DNA from 3 places in the Streptococcus caprae genome. Region 3 is predicted to be linked to each of the others. Evidence: predicted binding sites of a transcription regulator. Region 3 holds the regulator's gene; each other region holds the start of a gene.

Region 1 (7,729 bases), on a different contig from region 3:
GCGTAACCTCGGGTTGAGGACTTGAGCTTGTCAAAGAAGTCAAAGACAATCTCTGCCAGTGGAATTTGGTAGATGACATTGACACGGTTGTCGTCGATGTAGTCCATGGTCACAAAGTCCCCACGCTTGCGTTGGGCCAGCTCCATGACAGCTCCGACATACTCTTGCGGCACCATAATTTGGGCCTTAACATACGGCTCTTCGATGGAGTCAACACGGGTCGGGTCTGGAAATTCAGATGGATTTGCCACTTCAATCATCTCTCCATCTGTCGTGTTGACATGGTAGACTACCGACGGTGCGGTCATGATAAGGTCGATATTAAATTCCCGCTCCAAACGCTCTTGGATAACGTCCATGTGGAGGAGTCCCAAGAATCCACAACGAAAACCAAAGCCCAGGGCCTGGGAGGTTTCTGGCTCAAACTGGAGACTGGCATCATTGAGTTGGAGTTTTTCCAAGGCCTCACGGAGGTCATTGTACTTGTTGGACTCGATCGGATAAATCCCGGCAAAGACCATAGGGTTCATCTGCTTGTAGCCAGCCAGAGGCTCAGCTGCTGGATGGCTAGCCAAGGTCACGGTATCTCCGACACGGGTATCTGCCACGGTCTTGATAGAGGCTGCGATGTAGCCAACATCCCCTGTCGCCAAGATGTCACGGCCAACAGCTTTCGGCGTGAAAATCCCGACTTCGGTGACATCAAAAGTCTTGCCATTGCTCATCATTTGAATGGTATCGCCAGGCTTGACAGTACCATTGACCACGCGCACCTGAAGGATAACCCCACGGTAAGGGTCGTAAACGGAGTCAAAAATCAAGGCTTGAAGTGGAGCTTCCACATCACCAGTCGGTGCTGGCACCTTCTCCACGATTTGCTCCAGAATTTCCTCAATCCCAATCCCTGCCTTGGCGGATGCTAAAACAGCATCGCTGGCATCAAGACCGATGACATCTTCAATCTCTTGTCGAACACGCTCAGGATCCGCAGCAGGCAGGTCAATTTTATTGATGACAGGCATGATTTCCAGGTCATTGTCCAAGGCTAGATAGACGTTTGCAAGAGTCTGGGCTTCAATCCCTTGAGCCGCATCGACAACTAGGATAGCCCCCTCACAGGCAGCCAGTGACCGCGACACCTCATAGGTAAAGTCCACGTGTCCAGGCGTGTCAATCAGGTGAAATGTGTAGGTCTCACCATCTTTGGCGGTGTAATTGAGCTGGACCGCATTAAGCTTGATGGTAATCCCACGCTCACGTTCTAAATCCATGCTATCCAGGAGCTGGGCCTGCATTTCCCGGCTAGAAACCGTCTCAGTCTTTTCCAAAATTCGGTCAGCCAAGGTCGATTTTCCGTGGTCAATATGGGCAATAATGGAGAAGTTCCGAATCTTCTCCTGGCGTTTTTTCAAATCTTCTAAATTCATATGCATCCTTTTTATCTAAAACAGAAAGTCCCAAAAACGCTTGGGCTTCTTCTTATCCTCTTCCCGCAAAATTCCAAAAAACTGGTTATTAGCAGCTGTATAGCCCAACATAATATGCGGATAGTTTTCTTCAATATGTTTAAATAGCAGAGCTAACTGTGCGTCAATATCTCTAGTTTGTACAAAGAGTAATTGCTTCAAAAAATGACGTCCACGTTGTTGAACTCCAACCATCATGGAACGTTCGATAGATACCCGTCTCCAACCAAGTTGATGTTCATAAAGCCACTTAACTTCCTTCAAATCATAGACACGTAAACCACTCACACGAGCGACCAGAAAATTCTTATAAATCCAAATCCCGAGTCCTGTATCGGCATAAGTTGCTCCAGTTCTTAATATTTCCCAATCGCTTTTTACTTCTGGGTGTGCCAGGTAAAGCGCCTCATACATTTCTCGATTTTCACGATATCGATAGTGGGCAAAGGAAAGAAAGATGAGTCCTATCACTAAGAAAGGTAAGCCAAGCCAAAAATGCCCATAAGCCTCTGTGTCTTCCAATAAAAACATGAGGCATAATCCAATAAAACTAGCAAAACTTCCAATTCCAAGCGGAGTTATGACCCCCATCCAAGGCGTTTCACGCAACGGTTTCATCTTAAGCACCCCATTCTCATCGATTAACTAGACAGTCCTTCTCATTATATCAAAAAAGCCTAGTTTCGACTAGGCTGGATTCTTGGTTTTGATGAAAAATAGCAGAGCTTACGCCTCTTCTTTACCAAACCAGAGGGCGATTTCCCGCTGAGCGGATTCGACAGAGTCTGACCCGTGGACGACGTTTTTAATATTGCCATCCACTGGTGCCATGGCAAAGTCCCCACGAATGGTGCCAGGAAGGGCATCAACTGGATTGGTCGCCCCCATCATGTTGCGCCAGCTTTTGACCACCTTAGGCCCTGAAATGACCCCAATCAAAATCGGACCGCTCATCATATAGCCTTCGATATCCTTAAAGAAGGGCTTGTCAACCAAGTGATTGTAGTGCTGGGCCAGGATTTCCTTGGTGGCTGTACGTAACTCCAAACGCTCCAAGGTAAAACCGCGACGCTCAATCAAATGCAAAATCTCTCCCACCAAGCGGCGCTCAACACCATCAGGTTTAATCATGAAAAAAGTCTGTTCCATACAAGTCCTCCTAGTAAATATATGCTGATTTAATTTTACCATGAAAGCGGTATTATAGAAAGTCAGAGATGACAAAAATCGCAACCTTAAGGCTGCGATTTACAGGATTTTAGAACAATTCCTTGTAGAAAGCGATGGTTTCTTCAAGGGTTGGCATGAATGGATTACCCGGTGCACAAGCATCAATCAGGGCATTCTTAGAGAGGTATTCAAAGTCGAATTCTTCTTCTTTGATGTCAAGTTCCGTTAACTTCTTAGGAATACCAACGGTTTCTGACAATTTTTCAATTTCAGCAATAGCGTAAGCTGCACATTCTTCGTCTGTTTTACCAGCTGGGTCAAGTCCAAGGGCTTTAGCCACGTCACGGAAGGCAGCTGGGACACGTTTGGCATTTTCACGTTCTACTACTGGCAAGAGCATAGCACAGCAGACACCGTGTGGCAGGTGGTAAACCGCACCAAGTTGGTGAGCCATAGAGTGAACATAGCCAAGACCAGCATTGTTGAAGGCCATACCTCCAAGGAAGATGGCATTAACCATAGCTTCACGCGCTTCGATATCATGACCATTTTCGACAGCTTTTGGCAAGTATTCCTTGATTAATTCGATTGCACCGATAGATAATTTCTTGGTTACACCGTAGGCACCAGGTGTGACAAGTGCTTCGATAGCGTGAGTCAAGGCATCCATACCTGTTGCAGCAGTCAAAGCAGCTGGTTTAGAGAGCATGAGTTCTGGGTCATTGACAGAAAGAACAGCCAAGCTATTTTTATCAACCATTACCATTTTAACCTTGCGCTCTTCATCAGTAATGACATAGTTGATCGTGATTTCAGCAGATGTACCCGCAGTTGTATTGATGGCAACTACTGGAAGACCTAATTTTTGAGACTTGTGAAGTCCTTCGTAGTCTTGAGGACGACCACCATTTGTCGCAATAATAGAGATTGAGCTAGCTGCATCTTGTGGAGAACCACCACCGAGTGAAATGATGAAGTCACAGCCGTTTTCTTTCAGAACAGCAACTCCGTCTTCAACGTTTTTTACAGATGGGTTAGGGTCAACGTCGCTATAGACGACATAGTCAATACCAGCTTCCTTAAGGGGCGCTGCTACTTTTTCCATGATGTCGCTAGATTCGATGAACTTGTCTGTAACCAAGAGAGCTTTAGTGTAACCCAAGTCTTTGACATAAGAACCAATTTCATTTACAACACCACGACCGATAAGGTTGGTTGAAGGGACATAAAAAGTTGCCATAAGATTTCTCCTTTTTGAGATGATATAGTAATCGTTTACATGATTTATTTTACTCCTTTATCATTGTGAATTCAATAACAAATTTAAAAGTTTAATGTATCAAATTTACAGATATTGTGAAATTTATAACGAGCTAGACCTTTTTGGTATACCGTCCTACAATCTCAAGAGTTGGTCATACTATTCTCAGAGAGTTGGGCAAGGGTTTCATTCGATGATTCTTGAGATTTTCCTGAATTGATACTCTTCCAAAATCAAAAATACGAGTCAGTCAGCACTGCTCGCATCCATTTTTTGAAACCCTTTTTAAATACTGGACTCTTCTTTCTGTGAAATCTGAGCAATCATGCCTGCTGCAGACAGACTAAGAACCATGGCCAAAAACCAAATAAGATTATAGCTGTGAGTCACCTCCAGCAAAATTCCTCCAAGCCAAGAACTGACAAAGGCTCCAAACTGATGGAACAGATAGGCAATCCCAAACAAAGCACCGAGGGCTTTAGGGCCAAATTCTTTAATAATCAAGGAAGAGGTTGGTGGAACCGTCGCATTTCCAGTCAGACCAAAGAGAAAGGCCGTCACATAAACCAAGAAGACGGTTTTAGGGAGGACCAAAAGCAGAGCTGGGATCAGCAGACGAGAGGCATAGATACTGGCCAAAACCCATTTGTGATTGAAGTAATTCAGTAAGACTCCTGAACCAATTGAGCCAAGCACCGCGGCAATCCCATAGATAGAGAAAGCAAAGGCTACCAAACGTGGGCTAAAGCCGTAGGAAATGTATTGACTATGCAAATGCGTCTCAATGATAGACATATGGAAACCACAGGTAAAGAAGGCCAGGGCAATAAAGCGATAATTAAGATGCCTGAAAGCCTGACCAAAGGTAACTGTCTCCTCAGCTTCTGTTTGATGCTGAAGCGATTACGCACCTTTTTCTTGACTAAAAAGCCAGATTGTAACGCCGAGAAGGGCAGCCATCGGTCACACAAAAATCCAGAGCATAGCCTTGATACCATAGGTAGAAATCAAAAATTCCATCCCCGGTGAAATGATGATCCCACCCATTCCAGCAGCACCTGAGACAAGCCCCGAAATCAAGGCAGACTTCTTGGTCCCGATGAGAGGCGTGATCGCTCCCATGACAATCCCAAATGCCAAAGACCTAGACCACCTGAAACCAAGCAGCCCAAACGGATAAAAAGAAGGACAAAGGAGTGACTAACCGTCATCAAGCCCAGACCCGACATGACCATAAATAAGCCAATCATAAGGACCAGAGAATTGGTCCTTTTCATGGCCAAAGTTCCAAATAAGGGCTGAACCAAGCCTACTACCAACTGTCCAATTGCCATAACCAGACTGACGGATGAATAAGACAGGCCTGAGTAGTCTACTAGGCCATTGAGCATGATCCCATAGTTGGCACGAAAGCCCGAAGTCAATCCATAAATCAAACAAGCCGCCAGAGCCAAAAGATACAAGCTCCAACCTTTTCTTGTTTGCATCTTCTCTTTCCTTCTTTCACTTCATTTCTCTTCAAGGTCAATCGGAATGGGACCTGCTGAACCTGACCTCACCAACCTTATATTCTTCCAAAGTTAGACTAAACTTTGTATAATCTCCTTGCCCAACTCATTTCTATCGGTGTCAAGCTGGCTCTCTGTCAAGATTTCCAGGGCTATTCGTTAACAAATTCGACCCACACCAAATATTGATTTTGAAAGGTATTCTTCAAATATAGCACAAAATCCCTTCCCACATTGGGCCCTTGTACTCACAAATGAAAGAGGCCCACTTGAGCCTCTTCTTCTGCTTATTCGACCGCTGATCCTGTTAGTTCAGCAGCATTACTGATGTATTCTGAGTATTTGTCTTCTGCCAAAATCTTCTTGATGACCTTATCAATCGCAGCTTTGAGTTCATCACTGCCTTTTGGCATAGCAACTGCCTTAGCATCACCGTCGCCAGTTGTCAAAGCCATTTTGGCGATAGCCAAATCGTCATTTTGAGCCACATAACCTTCTGCAACAGGGCCTTCAAGGTTTACCGCAGATACCTTACCTGTCTTTAACTCATTAATAGCTTCGCTCATCCCAGTCAAGGACACGATATTTGAACTCGTCAATTGTTCCTTGGCCAAACCTTCTTCAATGGTTCCCTTTTGGACACCAACGGATTGGTCAGCAAGACTTTCAATCGTTGAGAATTTATCCAGGTCAGACTTGCGAACAAGGAAAGCATTTTCAGTTGTGTAATAGGCTTCTGAGAAGTCGTAAACTTCAGCCCGCTCAGCAGTGTAAGACAAACCTGAGATAGCAATATCAGCCTTACCAGATTGGAGACTAGCCAGGACGTTATCAAAACTCATGGTAGACAACTCAAGCTCTACTCCCAATTCATCAGCAATGGCTTGGGCCAATTCAATGTCAGAACCAACAACGGTATCTTTCCCGTCAACTAAAGCCTTGAACTCAAAAGGTGCATAGTCTGGGCTGACAGCCACTACCAACTTACCCTTCTCTTGAATGGCTTCAAGAGAGTTTTCTGAACTAGAGGATGAGCCACAAGCTGCAAGGCTGAGGGACGATAGCAGAGCAACCGCTCCGAATAATAGTTTTTTCATAATCATATTCTCCATAAATAAAAAATCACTGAAGTCACCTTCAATGATTTAAGTTTAACTCATTTTTATACAGTTGTCAATATATATGCGTATAAAAATTCAATTTAGTTGTAGCTTTTCAAAAATTCACTGAGCTTGGCTAGGCCTGCTTGCAGGGTCGCTGTTGGACAAGCATAACCCAGACGCACGTGTCCTTCAATGTCAAAGCGGTTGCCCGGGACAAGCAAGACCCCTGTTTCTTTGAGCAAGGCCAGGCAGAATTCCTCAATTGGTACTGAGACTTTCAATTTCACAAAGGCTGTTGAAACCTGGGCTGGGCTGATTAAGCTGACCTGATCTTCTATTGCCACCCAATCCTCCAAAATACGAAGGTTGGTCTGCACAATCTTAGCATTCCGCTCCAAAATCGCCTGACGGTGCTTGAGGGCCAGGGTCGCCACCTTATCATCAAAGACGCCAGCACAAATCATGGTATAGTCCCGGTAGTCCCGTAAAATATCTGTGATAGCTTGAGACGTCGCCACCCAGCCAACCCGAATTCCTGGTAGGGAATAGGTTTTTGAGAGACTGTTGACGGAAATCCCCTTGTCATAGAGGTCACAGATAGCAGGCACATCCAGCTCTGGAGAAAAGGACTTGTAGACCTCATCGGAAAGAATATAGGCGCCTGACTGACTTGCAATAGCTACCAACTCCTCCAAATAAGCCCGGTCCATCACGGCACCTGTCGGATTGTTGGCATTGTTGATGCAAATCATCTTGGTGTTAGGGCGCATCAATTCTCGCAAGTCATCCAGACTTGGAAGCCAATTTTGATGCTCTTGTATGGTCCAAAACTCAACTTCAGCCCCGAAGGACTTGGGGATATCGTAAAGTTGCTGATAGGTCGGGTAGAGGACAATCACATGGTCACCTGGTTCAATCAGACTATAGAGAGCCAGCATATTAGCCCCCGTAGCTCCGTTGGTTTGGAGAATATTTGCAGGAGTTTGATGGCCGTAGAGCGACGCTACTGCTTCTTTAAAATCCGGTGATCCCTCAATCCATCCATAATCTAGCTTGGTCTTAGCCAGGTCCTGCCAAAAGTCCACGGGCTCAACCTGGGCCAGTTGTAGGAGTTCCTCCACATAAAGTGAGGCGATGGAGACAGAGGCCAAGTCCAAACTAGCTGATTTTTCATGAACATTGAGCCATTCCTCGACTCCAAAACGCGGCAATTTCATTGAC
Region 2 (7,729 bases), on a different contig from region 3:
TATCTAAAATCAACTGCATGCGGTCGATGACCTTAACCTCCAGAGCAGTTTCCAGATTGGTATTTTGACGGGCGGTTAGACGGTTGTTAACCACAACCGTATCAATCTCCTCGCCCTCGATAATGGCCTTGATTTCTTCTAATTTCCCAGAACCGATAAAGGCCTTGCTGTCGTAGCGGTCCCGTTTTTGGCTGTAGGCCCCAATGACCTCCGCTCCAGCTGTCCGAGCCAGACTGGCCAGCTCCGCCATGGACTGGTCAAAATGCTCCGTCTCCTGGAGCTCCACACCTACAAGTATCACGCGCTCCTGGCGCTTTTGGGTGTCTATCATATTCTCACCTCTTTTAGGACAAGGCAGAGCTTGCCAGATAATCCTTCCTATTATAGCATAGCTGCTGGATTTTCCCTAGTTGGAAAAGGACTGGTTTTCCTTTCTCTTTTAAAAATCAAACTGGGAGGCCTTAGAAAGTTTGCGTCAATATTAATTTAACCATAGCTATACTAAATCTGAGGCTCCACCTTTAAAAATGCTGAGACCTTCGCCTCAATTTGCGCTTTAAAATCCGGTTCCGTAATGTCATAGAAGTCCACATCCATACGATTGCGGAACCAAGTCAGTTGACGCTTAGCAAAGCGACGTGTGTTCTGCTTGAGCTTATCCGTCACCTCATCCAAGCTGGCTTCTCCTGCAAAATAGGGAAAGAGTTCCTTGTAGCCGATCCCTCGACTGGCCTGACAAGTAGGGTAATTTTCATAGAGCCAGCTAGCTTCATCTAACAAGCCATGGTCCATCATCAAATCAACCCTCAGATTGATACGGTCATAAATGAGCTGACGGTCCGCATTGAGACCGATCAGCAAAGCGTCATATTCGCTCTCATTATTCTCTGCATCAGGATTGAATTTTGCTATTTCCAGCGCTCGGATGGCGCGCCGTCTGTTCAGTTCAGCTATCTCAATGTCCAGCTCTGCTATTTTTCCAAACAAATCAGAATCTGATAAGAGTTCCAACTCCTGACGGTAGGCCAAAACTGCCTCCTGATCAACCTGACCACCGAGATGGTAGCCCTCGATGAGGCTCTGAAGATAGAGGCCTGTGCCACCAACAATGATGGGAACCTTACCACGGCTGGTCACATCGCTTATGGCAGTCCGTGCTTCCTGGACAAAATCATAGGCCGAGTAGGTTTCAGTGACCTCACGGACATCGATAAGATGATGACGAGCTGCAGCCTGCTCCTCAGGACTAGCCTTGGCCGTTCCGATATCTAGCTTGCGATAAACTTGTTGGCTATCACCACTAATGATTTCTCCCTGAAACTTTTGAGCTAGCCCAATCCCCAGGGCTGTCTTTCCAACGGCTGTTGGTCCGACAATAACAATAATTTTCGTTTTCATGGTTTTTCCTTGAATTTCGTCTTTAAATTCGCTATCATATATTATATCATAGATGGAATTGGAAGGAGGTTTAGGCTATCGGCAAGACCTCACTTCCTAGAAAAAAGGAGACTTATTATGGCTAAAAAATTCCAATTTGCAAAAGGTTTAGCAACCGGTATCGTCGGCACAGCAGCTGCTGTCGCTGGTGCAGTTTTCGCTGTTAAGAAAACCATCATCGACCCTGAAGAAGAAAAAGCAGCCTTCATCGAAGAAAACCGCAAAAAAGCAGCCCGCCGCCGCACAGCGCGCTAAGCTGCAATGTATTTCTAAATTCCACCGTTATTCTATGACGGTGGTTTTTTTATCCTTGTTAAAAAACCAACTCTAAAATGTTACTCCACCAAAAAAACCAGCCCTTAGGCTGGTTTTGTCTATGTCAACAGATTAGGCTGGAGTTACAATTTCCAAAGTTTCTCCAAGTTCCGCTAGTCTTGCTGCCCATTCTTCATGGGTCAATCCGTTCTCTACCACATAGCGGTTTTTGGCATGAGCACGGCATTCTGCTGAACAACCACGAACGTACTTGTGTTCGTTTTCTTCAGACGTCAACATATGACGGTTACAGAATGGATTTGCACAATTAACGTAACGTTCACATGGCGTTCCATCGAACCAGTCCTTCCCGATTACTTTTGGATCAACATGGTTTACGTCTACAGCAATACGTTCGTCAAAGACGTACATCTTACCGTCCCAAAGTTCACCTTGAACTTCTGGATCCTTACCGTAAGTCACGATACCTCCATGAAGTTGGCCAACATCTTTGTAGCCTTCACGAACCATCCAGCCTGAGAATTTCTCACAGCGAACCCCACCGGTACAGTATACTACGACACGTTTGTCCATGAATTTTTCTTTGTTGTCACGAACCCATTGTGGTAACTCACGGAAGTTGCGAATGTCTGGACGAATGGCACCACGGAAGTGACCGAGGTCATATTCGTAGTCATTACGCGTATCAAGAACAACCGTATTCTCATCCAAGAGTGCTTCTTTGAACTGTTGTGGATTGAGGTATTCACCTGTTATTTCTAGTGGGTTAATATCGTTGTCAAAGTCATTGTCTTCAAGACCGAGGTGAACGATTTCTTTTTTGTAACGCACAAACATCTTCTTGAAGGCTTGCTCAGGCTCTTCGTCAATCTTGAACCAGAGGTCTGAGAAACGTTCATCTGCGTGAACATAGTCCATGTACTTCTGCGTTGTTTCGTAGTCACCTGAGGCTGTTCCGTTGATTCCTTCTTCAGAAATCAGGATACGGCCCTTGAGTCCGATTGATTTACAAAATTCCAAGTGCTCTTTGGCATATTCTTGGGCATTTTCAATCGGCACATATTTATAATAGAGCAATACTCTAATATCATTTGCCATGATAGTCTCCTTATTCTTTGCAATAGATTAAGTTCGTGAAAAAGTTTCACCTCCAAAGTATAGCTTGAAATGGCTTTTTTTTCAAAAATCTGAACCGGAAAAATGGCAGAGCTTTGCTATTTTTCATAGAGAGAAAAATTGAAAAAATATGATACGTTTTTCGTGTTTTCATAATAGAGTTTTCAATTCTTTATTGACTTGTAAGCGTTTTTATTATAAAATAATCTTGTTACCTAGGTCACAAATGACTAAGGATTTAAAAAAGTGAGGAAAAATCTATGATTATTGGTGTTCCAAAGGAAATTAAAAACAATGAAAACCGGGTCGGTATCACACCTGCTGGTGTCTTAGCCTTTAAACAGGCTGGCCATGAGGTTTGGGTTGAAACCCAGGCTGGTTTAGGATCAGGCTTTACGGACGTTGACTACGAGACACAGGGGGCTATCATCAAACCTACTGCTGCCGAAACTTGGGCTGCTGACATGGTCATTAAGGTTAAGGAACCCTTGGAAGCTGAGTATGGCTTCTTCCGTGATGACCTCCTGCTCTTCACTTACCTTCATTTGGCACCTGCTCCAGAACTGACGCAAGCCCTGCTTGACGGCGGTTTAGCCGGAGTCGCTTATGAAACTGTCATCGACCGTGGTACCCTACCACTTCTTGATCCGATGAGCCAAGTGGCTGGACGCATGGCTATTCAGTTAGGAGCACAGTTCTTAACCACTAACGAAGGGGGCTCAGGTGTCCTTCTCGGCGGTGTTCCAGGAGTTCAAAAAGCTAATGTAGTTATCATCGGCGGTGGCTCTGTTGGGACCAACGCAGCTCAAATGGCTGTCGGTCTCGGTGCCAACGTGACCATTCTCGATGTCAACACCACTCGCCTGGCTGAGCTTGATGCCCAATTTGACGGCAAGGTTCAAACCCTCATGTCAAATGCCCTCAACATCGCTGATACTGTTAAATCTGCCGACCTCGTTATCGGTGCGGTTCTTATACCTGGAGCTCGTGCACCTAAGTTGGTCACGCGCGACATGATTGCCAGCATGAAACAGGGTTCCGTTGTTGTTGACGTGGCTGTTGACCAAGGCGGTATCATCGAAACAGCTGATAAGGTAACGACTCATGACGAGCCAACCTATGTCGTTGATGGTGTCCTTCACTATGCTGTTGCCAACATGCCAGGTGCCGTTGCTCGGACCTCAACCATGGCCCTGACCAATGCGACCCTACCTTACGCTCTGGAATTGGCTAACCAAGGTTTGGAAAAAGCTGTCGCTGAAAATCCAGCCCTTCGCAGCGGACTCAACATCTACCACGGCAAAGTGACCAACAAGGCTGTCGCTGACTCACTCGGCCTTGACTGCAGCGAAGTCACCTTCTAACAAAATCGACAAGACTTAAAAACCAGCTCTCGTGATCAACGAGGCTGGTTTTGTCATTCTGTGCCATTCGTCTCAAATCTCATTTGACGAGACAAATTGATGAAATCATAATAGATGCTATACTAAGGTAGCTTCTGAGTTCACAAAGTATTACAGACGTTTTTTCTTAGGCGCTTGCTTATTGAGGACCAAATCGATAGGGTGGGTCGCAAGAATCGTATCCATGAGAAGTTTATCCTTGATGGAACTGTCAAATTCGACAATGTATTCCAAGATTAAGGCTTCCTTGTTCTTCTTATACTTGATAGATTCTAGACTGGCTGACTTGCAGGCCTTACCAAAATGATTGGGGAAGAAATTCTCATACTCAAATTGGAGAGGGACGGTCAGGAGAATATGCCGTCTATTCTCGTTAATTTGGATGAACTTGGTATTTTCAAAGATGAGAATCATGGTCAATACCACAAGTGTGAAGACCGATGCCAGCATCAGATAGCCTGTCCCGGTCGCTAGACCAATGGCTGTCGCGATAAAGACTGACAACAACTCCTTAGAGGTCCCGTTAGCGGAACGGAATTTAATCAGGGAGAAGGTTCCTGCCACCGCTACTGATGTCCCCAAATTCCCACTGACCAGGAAGATAATCATAGACACAAGAGTTGGTAGGAGCGCCAGGGTCATGACAAATTCCTTACTGTACTGGGTCCGATACTTATAGACCGCTGCCAATAAGATTCCCAGAATCAGACTGGTCCCCATAGTCAGGGCTCCCTGGCTCACCGTCAAATTAGTGTTTGAGGTTGTAAAAATACTTGAAAATAAATCTGTATTCACCCTATCCTCCGATCAGATTGTGGGAGAGCTTGTAGGCGTTCCCGTATTTGGAGAAGGACTGCTTCTCAATCCCGTACTTATCCAAGAGTTCCGCTAGCCAAGTTGGCAATTCTCCAGGAACCTTGATTTCCATGATGACCTTGCTTGGGTCCAAGAGGTCACGGCCAAATTTGCCCTCATTGACATCAACTGCGTAGTCTCGGTAGAGAAGATTCTGGTCAATGGTGAGACGAATCTTCTTGTCCTCGATGCCCTTAAAGGACACACGGTCGTAGTAGATGTACATCATCGGCACGATTGTTCCATAACGCTGGCGAAGATCTTCCATTTCTTCCAAAACCTTAGCATCTATAATCGTGCTATCTGCCTCATCATTGAGCATGTAGTTCATGACAGACTCAGGCGTTGAAGTCAGGCGGAACTTGTAACCAATCCCCTCCTCCTTCTTCTTAATTTCTAAAAAAGCTTCGCTTTGGTCTGATGGCTGGCTATCATAGACCCGCATACGGATCTTCTCACGGCCATTTTTCTTAGCCAAGGAGTCCTGAATCATGTCAAAGTTGGCATTATCAAAATAGATATTGGTGATGGTTGATGTCGCAAAATCATCCGCCACCATGTAGGACTTAAGGTCCTCCGCAAACAGGGCAAAGGTCTCCTTATCCACGATATACTTGGTTTCCTTGCGCTTAAATTTCTTTTGTACCTTAGTCATCAGTCATTCCTCTTTCTTAGCTTCATTTGGACAATAGCAGAGCTTCTGTCGTTTACGAGTATTAGTTTACTGAGCATTCTTTAAACAAGCCTAAAAGAAAGCTTATAAAACCCTTAAACTCATACTCACTCAAAATCCAAAGAGACAAGGCAAGTTGACGCAGATATAAGAGGGTTAGGCAAGAAAACCTAACAAGGTATAGCTTTGATTTTGGAAGAGTATCAAAAGAGGTCTGACTTTGAAAGCCGGACCAAGTGTGATATGATGAAACTACAATTGTTAGAGCGAGGTATTTTATGAACTACGAACTTTGCTTGGAGTACGGCTCCTATCCCCTAAAACCTATTGACGCCCTCCTGGACCAGCGTAAGACTGCTCCATTCTTCCTCAAGGAGGATACTGCCCTTCTGGAAAAAATCGAAGAGATGAATACCCTCTTTCACGAACTCTTTTTAACCATCGAATGCCAGTTCCACTATATCGGCCCCCAATTCCCAGAGAAAATTGAGCGCCTTCGTGGCCTGTATGCTGATGTCGCACAGGACATTAAAGACAAATATGCTGACCAAGAAGCCATCAAAATCGAACCCTTTATCCTATAAAAAAATGTATCTCCGTCAGCGAACCTGACGGAGATGCAATTTTATAATTTCTCATGGCCTTAATCAACACAGACTCCCTTAGGATGCACTGGGACCCAAATTGGAATAAAGAAGTACCAGATTTTCCATCCATACTGCTCATAGTGCTCAAGAAAATACATGAAACCAAAAATCGATAGAGGAATTAAAAGGTAATCTAAACCAGTCACCCAACCAGCAGTCTGAAAATCTGCATACTGAGTCAGTAAGAATATAACAAATCTAAGAACAGTTAAAAGTCTATAGAACTGAAATAGCCGCATGATAGGACCTCCTTTCTATGAACACTATAATCCTCTAGTTTAACATCAGAGAAACTCCACCTGCATTGGTAACAATCATTAACAAACCTCTTCCTTGATTAACAGCTTACTGAGTAATGTTTATGTTATGACCTATTACATTAGTAATAGTAGACTTCAAATAATTTGGGACTGAGACCTAGGAAAACACTGCATTAGCTGTACTACCAGTTTGCTTTAGAGCATTTAGTGAGCTCCTTGCATCACTTGCTGAAATATAAATACGTGTTTCACCCTACCAGTAGGATTCCACCCTTGTACCACCAGCTGCTCTAAAAGTACACCTACATTTCTATATCGTAAAACATTATCGATTCCAATATAACCTTTACCCTCGATTACGACAACATTCATTTCGCTAATATTTTGAGATAATTCACCTAGTAATTCTTCATTGATTCCAGCTGCTATCGCCTCATCAGTATTTAAAACCAAAATGCCATCATTCGAACGGTGAATATACTGTTGTACAAGTGCCCGTTCATATTCTGGAACATCAAAAAGTTGGGTATCTGCAGATACATTATTTATAAAAGAGAATGACCAAAATAAACTCATTATAATAATTAAACTTTTTAGGTTTTTAAAATTTACAATTTTCATAATATGACTACTTATCTAAAAAGAAATAATCTTAACATTAATAATCAAACAACGACTAATAGTACATCGGTCTCACTCCTATCTTTTTGTTATTTTTTAATACTAGTCCATAACCAGCTCCAATCTGATTCACTAAGAAGCGTAACAACTGATAGTAATACTAGCAACAATTGTAAATTTAATTTTTTCATATTTATTCCACCATTTCTTTATGTTTATGATACAATAGTTAAAATATTCATTTTGTAAACTTTATTCACATTTTTAAGGAGGCAAGCAATGAGATGGGATTTTGGAAAGGTTTATAAAGAGATTAGAAAATCAAAAGGGCTGACTCAAGCAGAGGTTTGTGGTGATGAAATTTCTCGGACAACTCTGGCAAAAATCGAAGCTGGAAAAACTATTCCAAACTTTGATCACATGATTTTTTTACTCAATCAA
Region 3 (7,729 bases):
TCCTGTCGCGCGTGCAACGCTTTGAGTTTAAGTCCATCAAGCAAGCAGCGATTCGCAATCACTTGGCCAAGGTACTGGCTGACGAAGGCATTAGCTATGAGGACGAGGCTTTAGACATTATTGCTCGTAGAGCAGAAGGTGGAATGCGGGATGCCCTATCCATATTAGATCAAGCTTTAAGTCTATCCTCAAATCAGACGGTGACTGTTGCAGTTGCTGAGGAGATTACGGGTTCTATTGCCCAGTCTGCCCTTGATGGTTATGTTCGTCATGTTTTAGCTGGGAATGCGACAGATGCTTTGGCAGACTTGGAGACGATTTTTGATAGTGGAAAGTCCATGAGTCGCTTTGCGACGGACTTGCTTAACTACCTGAGAGACCTTTTGGTAGCCCAGGCTGGTGGCCAGGTCATCACTAGCAGAGAGCTTTTCCAAGCTAACCTTGCATCAGCAGAGACAGATCAGCTATTTGCTATGATCGAGACCGTGACCCAGTCTTTGGTTGAAATCAAGACCGGTACTCACCCTAAGATTTACGCAGAGATGATGACCCTGCGTTTGGCTTCTTCGACGGGAGCAATAGCAGAGCAGGTAACTGGTGGGGCTTCCACTGAGGAAATCTCAGCCCTTAGACAAGAAATCCAAGCCCTCAAGCAAGAAATTGCCCAGCTCAGAGAGACAGGTGGAGCTTCACCAACTCCAAGTTCAGTCCGAGTTAAAACTCAGAACTTCCAGTACAAGGTGGACAAGACTAAAATCATGGCCATCATGGAAGAAACGGTGGTTGATAGCCAGCAGTCCCGTCAATATTTAACCTCCCTCAAGGATGCCTGGAATGAGATTTTGGATTCAATCTCTGCCCAGGACCGAGCCCTACTCATGGGGTCTGAACCCGTTCTTGCCAACCGTGAAAATGCTATCTTAGCCTTTGATGCGGCTTTCAATGCTGAACAGGCCATGAACCGGAGTAACCTCAATGCCATGTTTGGTAATATTATGTCCAAGGCTGCAGGGTTCTCTCCGAATATCTTGGCCGTGCCCAGACGAGACTTCAATGCCATCCGTACTGAGTTTGCCCAGAAATTGAAAACTCAAACAGGAGAAGGGCCAGTTGAAGAAGAAGTTCCAACACCACAGATACCAGATAACTTCGCTTTTTTAGCTGAAAAAATCCAGTATAGTGAAGACTGAACTCAATTTAAAAGCTCAGGAGGATCATACCCACTGAGCTTTTAAGATTTTTTGCAAAAATTTTCCAAGAATTTGTTATAATAGACTCATGCCAATTTTTCAATTTATTATTATGGCCGTTTCTAGTGCCTTTGAAACTATTTTTATGACCGAAGCTTTTTTTGCTCAGGAATATTTACTGGTGGCTTTCTGGGGATTTTTCCTCTACCGTAATTTGCGTCTAGCCTATCGTGTGGACCAGTTTACCAATAATGTTCTCAAGCATCTCACCAAGAAGTGAGAGAGACCTCGCCACTGCTGATTTCTTTCTCCTGTCCTGATGGGAGTTTAACAATAAGTCCGCCTTTGTCGGTGATAGCAATGGCTTGCCCCTGCCAGTCCTGACCAGATTCAGTAAAAGTAACTTCTCTACCAAGTACCATAGAAAAATCCTTATAGACCTTAATCAGGTCTTTTTCTTTTGCTTCAAAGAAAATCTGCCAGATTTTTGCAATGAGGTCGTTGCGACTGATAGTGGGTGGGGTGTTCTCGAAGAGGGAACCAGCCTTGTCTACAATTTCTGTTGGGAATTCTGAAATGGCAAAGTTTAAACCAACCCCGATGATGACATCAGTGACTAGTCCAGTCTCAATAGAGGTGATAGCTTCTGTTAGAATCCCTGCTATTTTTTTCTCTTCGAGGTAGATGTCATTTACCCACTTAATCTGAGGTGTTTTATCGGTCAGACTCCAAATGGATTTGACAATAGCACTAGCCATCATGATTGTATAGGCTGGTAGCTCTGACGCAGGTAGGTTTGGGGTCAGGCGGAGAGACATGTAGATACCACCTTGTTCATTTGCAAAAAATTGACGTCCAAAGCGACCTTTGGCTTGGGTTTGCGAATTTGCAAGATAGAGTTTGGGCGCTACCTCTTGATTTTCGATACCGAGTTTTGCATCTAATTGCGTTGATGCAGATTTTGGATTAAGACTTATAGGAATAGAGAGAATTTCTGATAGGTAAGCAGGAGAAAGTAGGTCTCCTGCCACTAAGCGGTAGCCACGGTTTTTCACAGATTCGATGATCAAACCTTGATTTTCCAAAGCTTGGATAGCTTTCCAAATGGCTGTTCGAGAGAGTTTGAGTTCTTTTGCCAAGTCCTCCCCACTGACAAAATCATTAGTCTGGCTAAGAATGAGATAAATTTTTTCGTATGTTTTCATACTTTCAGTATAGCAGAAATAAGGCGAGTTGGAACAGAAAAATTTGGACTCTTTGTATGAAGTCCTTGTCTTTTTAGGGATTAGTTGATATACTGTTACCATATGAGTCCCGAAAAGGCAACCTGGCTGTTGAAAGAGCATTTCTTTCTAGGAGCCAATATCACTGAAAGAGTGTGATAAGTTGGATGCGTGGGTGACTGATTTTGAGCGCCAGTTGTGCTTGAGACAGTCCCCATCAAATGACCAAAGGTTGGTGCTTTGTAACTCGTCAGGGGGGACAGTGAAGTGGTTTTCTCTGTCCTCCCGCCTTGCTTCTGTCTGGTTCGCCAGTTAGGAGACATTCATTTTTAGGGGGGACATTTTTTATGTCAGAACGGAAATTATTTACGTCTGAGTCGGTTTCAGAGGGACATCCTGATAAGATTGCTGACCAGATTTCAGATGCGATTTTGGATGCGGTGCTTGCCCAAGATCCAGACGCCCATGTGGCCGCAGAGACGGCGGTTTATACAGGGACAGTCCATGTGTTTGGAGAGATTTCGACATCAGCTTATGTCAACATTGACAAGGTAGTTCGTGATACGATCGCAGAGATTGGTTACACCAAAAATGACTACGGTTTTTCTGCGGAGTCAGTCGGTGTTCATCCGTCTTTAATCGAGCAGTCGAGTGACATTGCCCAAGGGGTCAATGAAGCGCTGGAAGTACGTGACGGTAAGGCAGATGAGCTCAGTCTCATCGGTGCAGGAGACCAAGGTCTTATGTTTGGCTTTGCCATTGACGAAACACCTGAGCTTATGCCTTTGCCGATTTCGCTGTCCCATGCCTTGGTGAGAAAATTGGCAGAGCTTCGCAAGTCATGTGCCATCAGCTACCTGCGGCCAGATGCCAAGTCGCAAGTGACTGTCGAATACGACGAAAACGACCAACCAGTCCGTGTGGATACCGTGGTCATCTCAACCCAGCACGATCCAGAAGCGACCAATGACCAAATTCGTCAAGACGTGATTGAGCAGGTCATCAAGGCTGTGATTCCAACCAAGTACCTGGATGATGAGACCAAGTTCTTCATCAACCCGACTGGCCGTTTTGTGATCGGTGGCCCGCAAGGGGATTCTGGTCTGACAGGTCGTAAGATTATCGTGGATACCTATGGTGGTTATTCTCGTCACGGTGGCGGAGCCTTCTCTGGCAAGGATGCGACCAAGGTGGACCGTTCAGCCAGCTATGCGGCTCGCTACATTGCCAAAAACATCGTTGCAGCTGGTCTGGCTAAGAAGGCAGAAGTCCAGTTGGCCTATGCGATTGGTGTGGCGACGCCGGTGTCTGTTCGGATAGATACCTTTGGCACCAGCACGGTTTCTGAGAGCAAACTGGAAGCAGCGGTTCGTCAGATTTTTGACCTGCGCCCTGCTGGGATTATCCAAATGCTGGACCTCAAGCGTCCGATTTACCGCCAGACAGCCGCTTATGGCCACATGGGTCGGACGGATATCGACTTGCCGTGGGAACGCCTGGACAAGGTAGAAGAACTGAAAAAATCTATCCTTTAATCTTTCTATCAAGCTTTAAAAAGATTAAACAAAATTGTAAATTGACGGGGCAAGTGGCCTTGCCTTTTTCGTTTATTCTTAAAAGATTTATCAAAATTTAAGTAAAGGGATATTATCTTAAATTTACCAGGTCTATAACAAAATTTTAATCACTATTCTTAAGAAATCTTAATTTAGCATGATTTAATCTTAAAAATTCTACTGGCTTGTTCTAGCCTTTTACGAATAATCCTTTAGAGGTGAAAATTATGTATCAAATTCAATATGTAGAAGAAGCTATGCAGCCACGTGAGCGTTTGGAACTTAATGGGCCTGAGGTACTCAGTAATCAAGAACTCTTAGCAATTATATTGAGGACAGGAAGTCAGAAATGTCCAGTTTTAAGTCTAGCTAATGATATCATCAGTCAGCTTGATAGTATTGCTGATTTAAGAGACTTGTCCCTACAAGAATTACAGTCAATAAAGGGTATCGGTCGTGTAAAATCTCTGGAAATCAAAGCGATGCTCGAAATTGCTCGACGAATTAACCAAGTTGAATATCGTAAGAAAGAGCAAATTCTTTCAAGTGAAAAATTAGCCAGACAAATGATGCTAGAATTAGGAGATAAGAAGCAGGAACATTTGGTTACACTTTATCTGGATACTCAAAATCGCATTATAGAAAAGAAAACAATATTTATTGGTAGTGTCAGGCGCTCGGTGGCTGAGCCAAGAGAGATTCTACACTATGCTTGTAAGACAATGGCGACTTCAATGATTGTCATTCATAACCATCCGTCAGGGTCAACACACCCTAGTGAAAGTGATCTTGATTTTACTGAAAAAATAAAACGATCATGTGATGACTTAGGCATTGTATTCCTAGATCACATAATCGTTGGGCGTTTTGGGTATTATAGTTTTAGGGAAGAAACAGATGTACTTTAAAGCTCATTGACAACATAGTCAAAGATAGCACGTGCATCGTCATTGTTTTCCCAAAGAAATTCTGGATGCCACTGAACCCCTAGTAGACGTTGGGAATCATCATAAGATTCAACAGCTTCGATTGTTTGGTCTTCGGCCCAGGCAGTCACTTTAAGTTTAGGGGAAAGATCTTTTAAAGCTTGTCTATGGAAGGAGTTGATAGCTGCTTTGCTATGCTTCAAGGCTTGAGAAAGAAGTGAGTTGGGCACGACTTCAATTGTATGACTGGTTTTATCTGGATTATCTGCTTGCCAATGATTCATAATGTCTTGATGGAGACTCCCTCCAAGAACAACATTGAGAAGTTGTGTTCCACGACAAATAGTGAAGATTGGCTTATTTTGAGCAAGTGCTTCACGGACGAGTGCCATTTCAAAGATATCTCTTGCCTCAAAATAATCTCTTTCTTGAGCAGCTGGTTCTTCGTTGTAATATTTAGGTTCAACGTTTTGTCCACCTGTAATGATGAGTTTATCAATCATAGAGACATAGACTTTTGCCGCAGTTTCATCGTTGATGGGAAGAATGAGGGGAAGTCCACCAGCTGCCTTTACACCTTCAATTGTACCAGTTGGTGTATAGGACCAAGCAACATCATCAATTGCTAAATCATATTTTTGATTGGCGGAAATACCAATAATAGGTTGTGTCATGGTTTTACTTTCTAAACTACTAGATCATATAATCAATCGAAATGTCGGAATTTCGATTAAAATTGTTTTATTGTATGTATAAGAGAAGAGAGTGGGACAAAATCGGTAATTCGTTAGAATTCGACTTTGTCGTCCCACCTCCGCAGAGTAAAGTAGAGCTATAAAAAATGATAAAATCAGCCTATTAGAGGTCACTCAACCACTGCGTCTGGCAAGTGACACCTTATAAAATTTGAAGCTGGGTACTTTTGTCCCAGCTTCTTAATTGTTCATGGTTAACCTTTATTATTACGCATAAAGTAAAGGAGGGTCTGGAGTTCACTGGTTAAATCTACATATTGTACAACAACATCCTTTGGAAGCGTCAGATTGATGGGTGAAAAACTCAGAATCCCTTTGATACCCGCACGGATAAGCTCATCGGCAACTTCTTGAGAATTGTTACTTGGAACAGTAATGATTGCTGTTTTAATATCCGTTTGAGCAATTTTTTCTTTGATGTCAGCAAAATCATAGATAGGTGTGCCTTCAGGAGTTGTTGTTCCTACTAAAGGATTCCCCTTGATATCAAAAGCCATGGCTATCTTCATTTTGTTACGCTCATGAAATTTATAATTAAGCATAGCTGAGCCTAGATTTCCAACTCCAATCAGAGCAACAGAAGTGATGGCATTATCATTAAGAAGTTCAGCGAAGAAATTCATCAATTTTTCGACATCATAGCCAAATCCACGACGTCCGAGCTCACCAAAGTAAGAAAAGTCTCTTCTGACTGTTGCCGAGTCAATCCCGATTGCTTCTGCAATTTGTTTTGACGAAGCTTTTTCAACCTTTGCTGCATGAAATCTTTTAAAAGTACGGTAGTAGATGGACAAGCGCTTAGCTGTCGCATTTGGAATCGATTTATCAATTGTCACAGGACATACTCCTTAGAAAATATTCTAAGTCTATTGTAAAGAAACATTGTGAAGTGCGCAACAATTTTACTCAAAAACTTTGTAATAGCTAGTTTTCTGACTTTTCAAAAATATCACGATCTACTAAGCTATCCATAAGAAAATAGAATTTTTCTTGTAAGATATGGTTGTCTTCAGATTTAAATATATTAACAAGTCGGAGACCAGATTTATCAGTAATAGTAAGTTTAAATCCTGTTAGTTCTGGATTAATAGTAATCTTCAACGGGAAGCCTTCGCCGCTATTTGGAACTTTTTCCAACAGGCGAGTCAATTCATAGTTACCGACTTTGGTTTGAAGAAATGTCGTGTCACGCAGGGTATATTTTTTAATATTAGGGCTAATGCTGTAGCTATATTTACAACCATTCGGTTGAATCACTTTTTCAAATGCCATGTATTATTCTCCTTTAGATAAAAAATTTGTGAAGGTTTGAACCAGTTGTGTTAGTTCTTCTGGGCTTGTGAATTCTGAGAGTGAAATGCGAATTGATTCTCTGAGGCAAGGAGATTTTTCCCCGTAAAAAGCTTTTAAAACATGAGAAGGTTCGATTGCACCTGCAGTACAGGCTGAACCTGAAGATAATGCGAAACCTGCCAAATCAAGTTGTGTTAGCAGCAGTTCATTATTAGCGCCAGTAAATCCAATATTTAGAACATGGGGTAATCCGTCTGATGGGCTGTTTGAGTACCAATTGAGAGGACTATGTTCCAGTTCTGTTAAAAGATGTTGACGCAAATCAAGGACGTGTTTGAAGTTTTTTTCCTGCTCGGCAGTTACATCAGACAAAGCCTGTGCCATGCCGACGATACCAATAAGATTTTCTGTTGAGGCCCTACGCTTATCTTCTTGGTCTCCACCGTGGAGGAGATTGTCCATTTTATGTGGTTTAGCATAGAGGAGTCCGACACCTTTAGGACCGTGAAATTTATGGGCAGATAGGCTGAAGAAATCACAGCCAAGTTCATCTAAGTTTATTGGGAGTTTACCAGCAACCTGAACCCCGTCTATGTGGTAGACAGCTTGATGATCGGTTAAGAGCTCTGCTATGTCTCTAACGGGAAGAATATGGCCAGTCTCGTTATTAGCGTACATGGTTGAGACGAGGATGGTATCTTCTCGAAGGGCTTGTTTAACCTGTTTGGGGGAGATGGTTCCATTCTCTGGATAAAGGTAGGTGACTTCAAACCCAAAACGTTCAGT

What was found. Region 3 encodes Rex, which represses fermentation and respiration genes when NADH is low (regulators of the CRP and FNR family bind a similar motif). Its sites were predicted from a motif close to TTGTGAANTANTTCACAA; they were not measured.
Region 1: a site for Rex is predicted at 3,940-3,957, ahead of ACFORF_RS04290 (iron-containing alcohol dehydrogenase). Genes of this name have one in related genera too.
Region 2: a site for Rex is predicted at 3,038-3,055, ahead of ald (alanine dehydrogenase). Genes of this name have one in related genera too.

What each region holds. Positions count from the first base shown of each region.
Region 1 covers NZ_JBHRZV010000029.1:62,431-70,159, reverse strand. Annotated here, with positions in the region: gene lepA (translation elongation factor 4) at 1-1,427, opposite strand, end outside; gene ACFORF_RS04300 (hypothetical protein) at 1,443-2,084, opposite strand; gene ndk (nucleoside-diphosphate kinase) at 2,193-2,615, opposite strand; gene ACFORF_RS04290 (iron-containing alcohol dehydrogenase) at 2,725-3,876, opposite strand; gene ACFORF_RS04285 (MFS transporter) at 4,183-4,719, opposite strand; gene ACFORF_RS04280 (hypothetical protein) at 4,861-5,037, opposite strand; gene ACFORF_RS04275 (hypothetical protein) at 4,974-5,384, opposite strand; gene ACFORF_RS04270 (transporter substrate-binding domain-containing protein) at 5,693-6,508, opposite strand; gene ACFORF_RS04265 (aminotransferase) at 6,607-7,725, opposite strand.
Region 2 covers NZ_JBHRZV010000053.1:126,492-134,220, forward strand. Annotated here, with positions in the region: gene hflX (GTPase HflX) at 1-331, opposite strand, end outside; gene miaA (tRNA (adenosine(37)-N6)-dimethylallyltransferase MiaA) at 502-1,398, opposite strand; gene ACFORF_RS11070 (DUF3042 family protein) at 1,516-1,692, shown strand; gene trhO (oxygen-dependent tRNA uridine(34) hydroxylase TrhO) at 1,825-2,811, opposite strand; gene ald (alanine dehydrogenase) at 3,090-4,193, shown strand; gene ACFORF_RS11085 (DUF4956 domain-containing protein) at 4,344-5,027, opposite strand; gene ACFORF_RS11090 (polyphosphate polymerase domain-containing protein) at 5,029-5,742, opposite strand; gene ACFORF_RS11095 (hypothetical protein) at 6,039-6,344, shown strand; gene ACFORF_RS11100 (hypothetical protein) at 6,404-6,646, opposite strand; gene ACFORF_RS11105 (hypothetical protein) at 6,872-7,288, opposite strand; gene ACFORF_RS11110 (helix-turn-helix domain-containing protein) at 7,568-7,729, shown strand, end outside.
Region 3 covers NZ_JBHRZV010000052.1:204,474-212,202, reverse strand. Annotated here, with positions in the region: gene dnaX (DNA polymerase III subunit gamma/tau) at 1-1,190, shown strand, start outside; gene ACFORF_RS10450 (DUF3272 family protein) at 1,279-1,470, shown strand; gene birA (bifunctional biotin--[acetyl-CoA-carboxylase] ligase/biotin operon repressor BirA) at 1,457-2,395, opposite strand; gene metK (methionine adenosyltransferase) at 2,761-3,948, shown strand; gene radC (RadC family protein) at 4,197-4,877, shown strand; gene ACFORF_RS10430 (gamma-glutamyl-gamma-aminobutyrate hydrolase family protein) at 4,874-5,569, opposite strand; gene ACFORF_RS10425 (redox-sensing transcriptional repressor Rex) at 5,845-6,486, opposite strand; gene ACFORF_RS10420 (DUF1831 domain-containing protein) at 6,575-6,922, opposite strand; gene ACFORF_RS10415 (cysteine desulfurase family protein) at 6,926-7,729, opposite strand, start outside.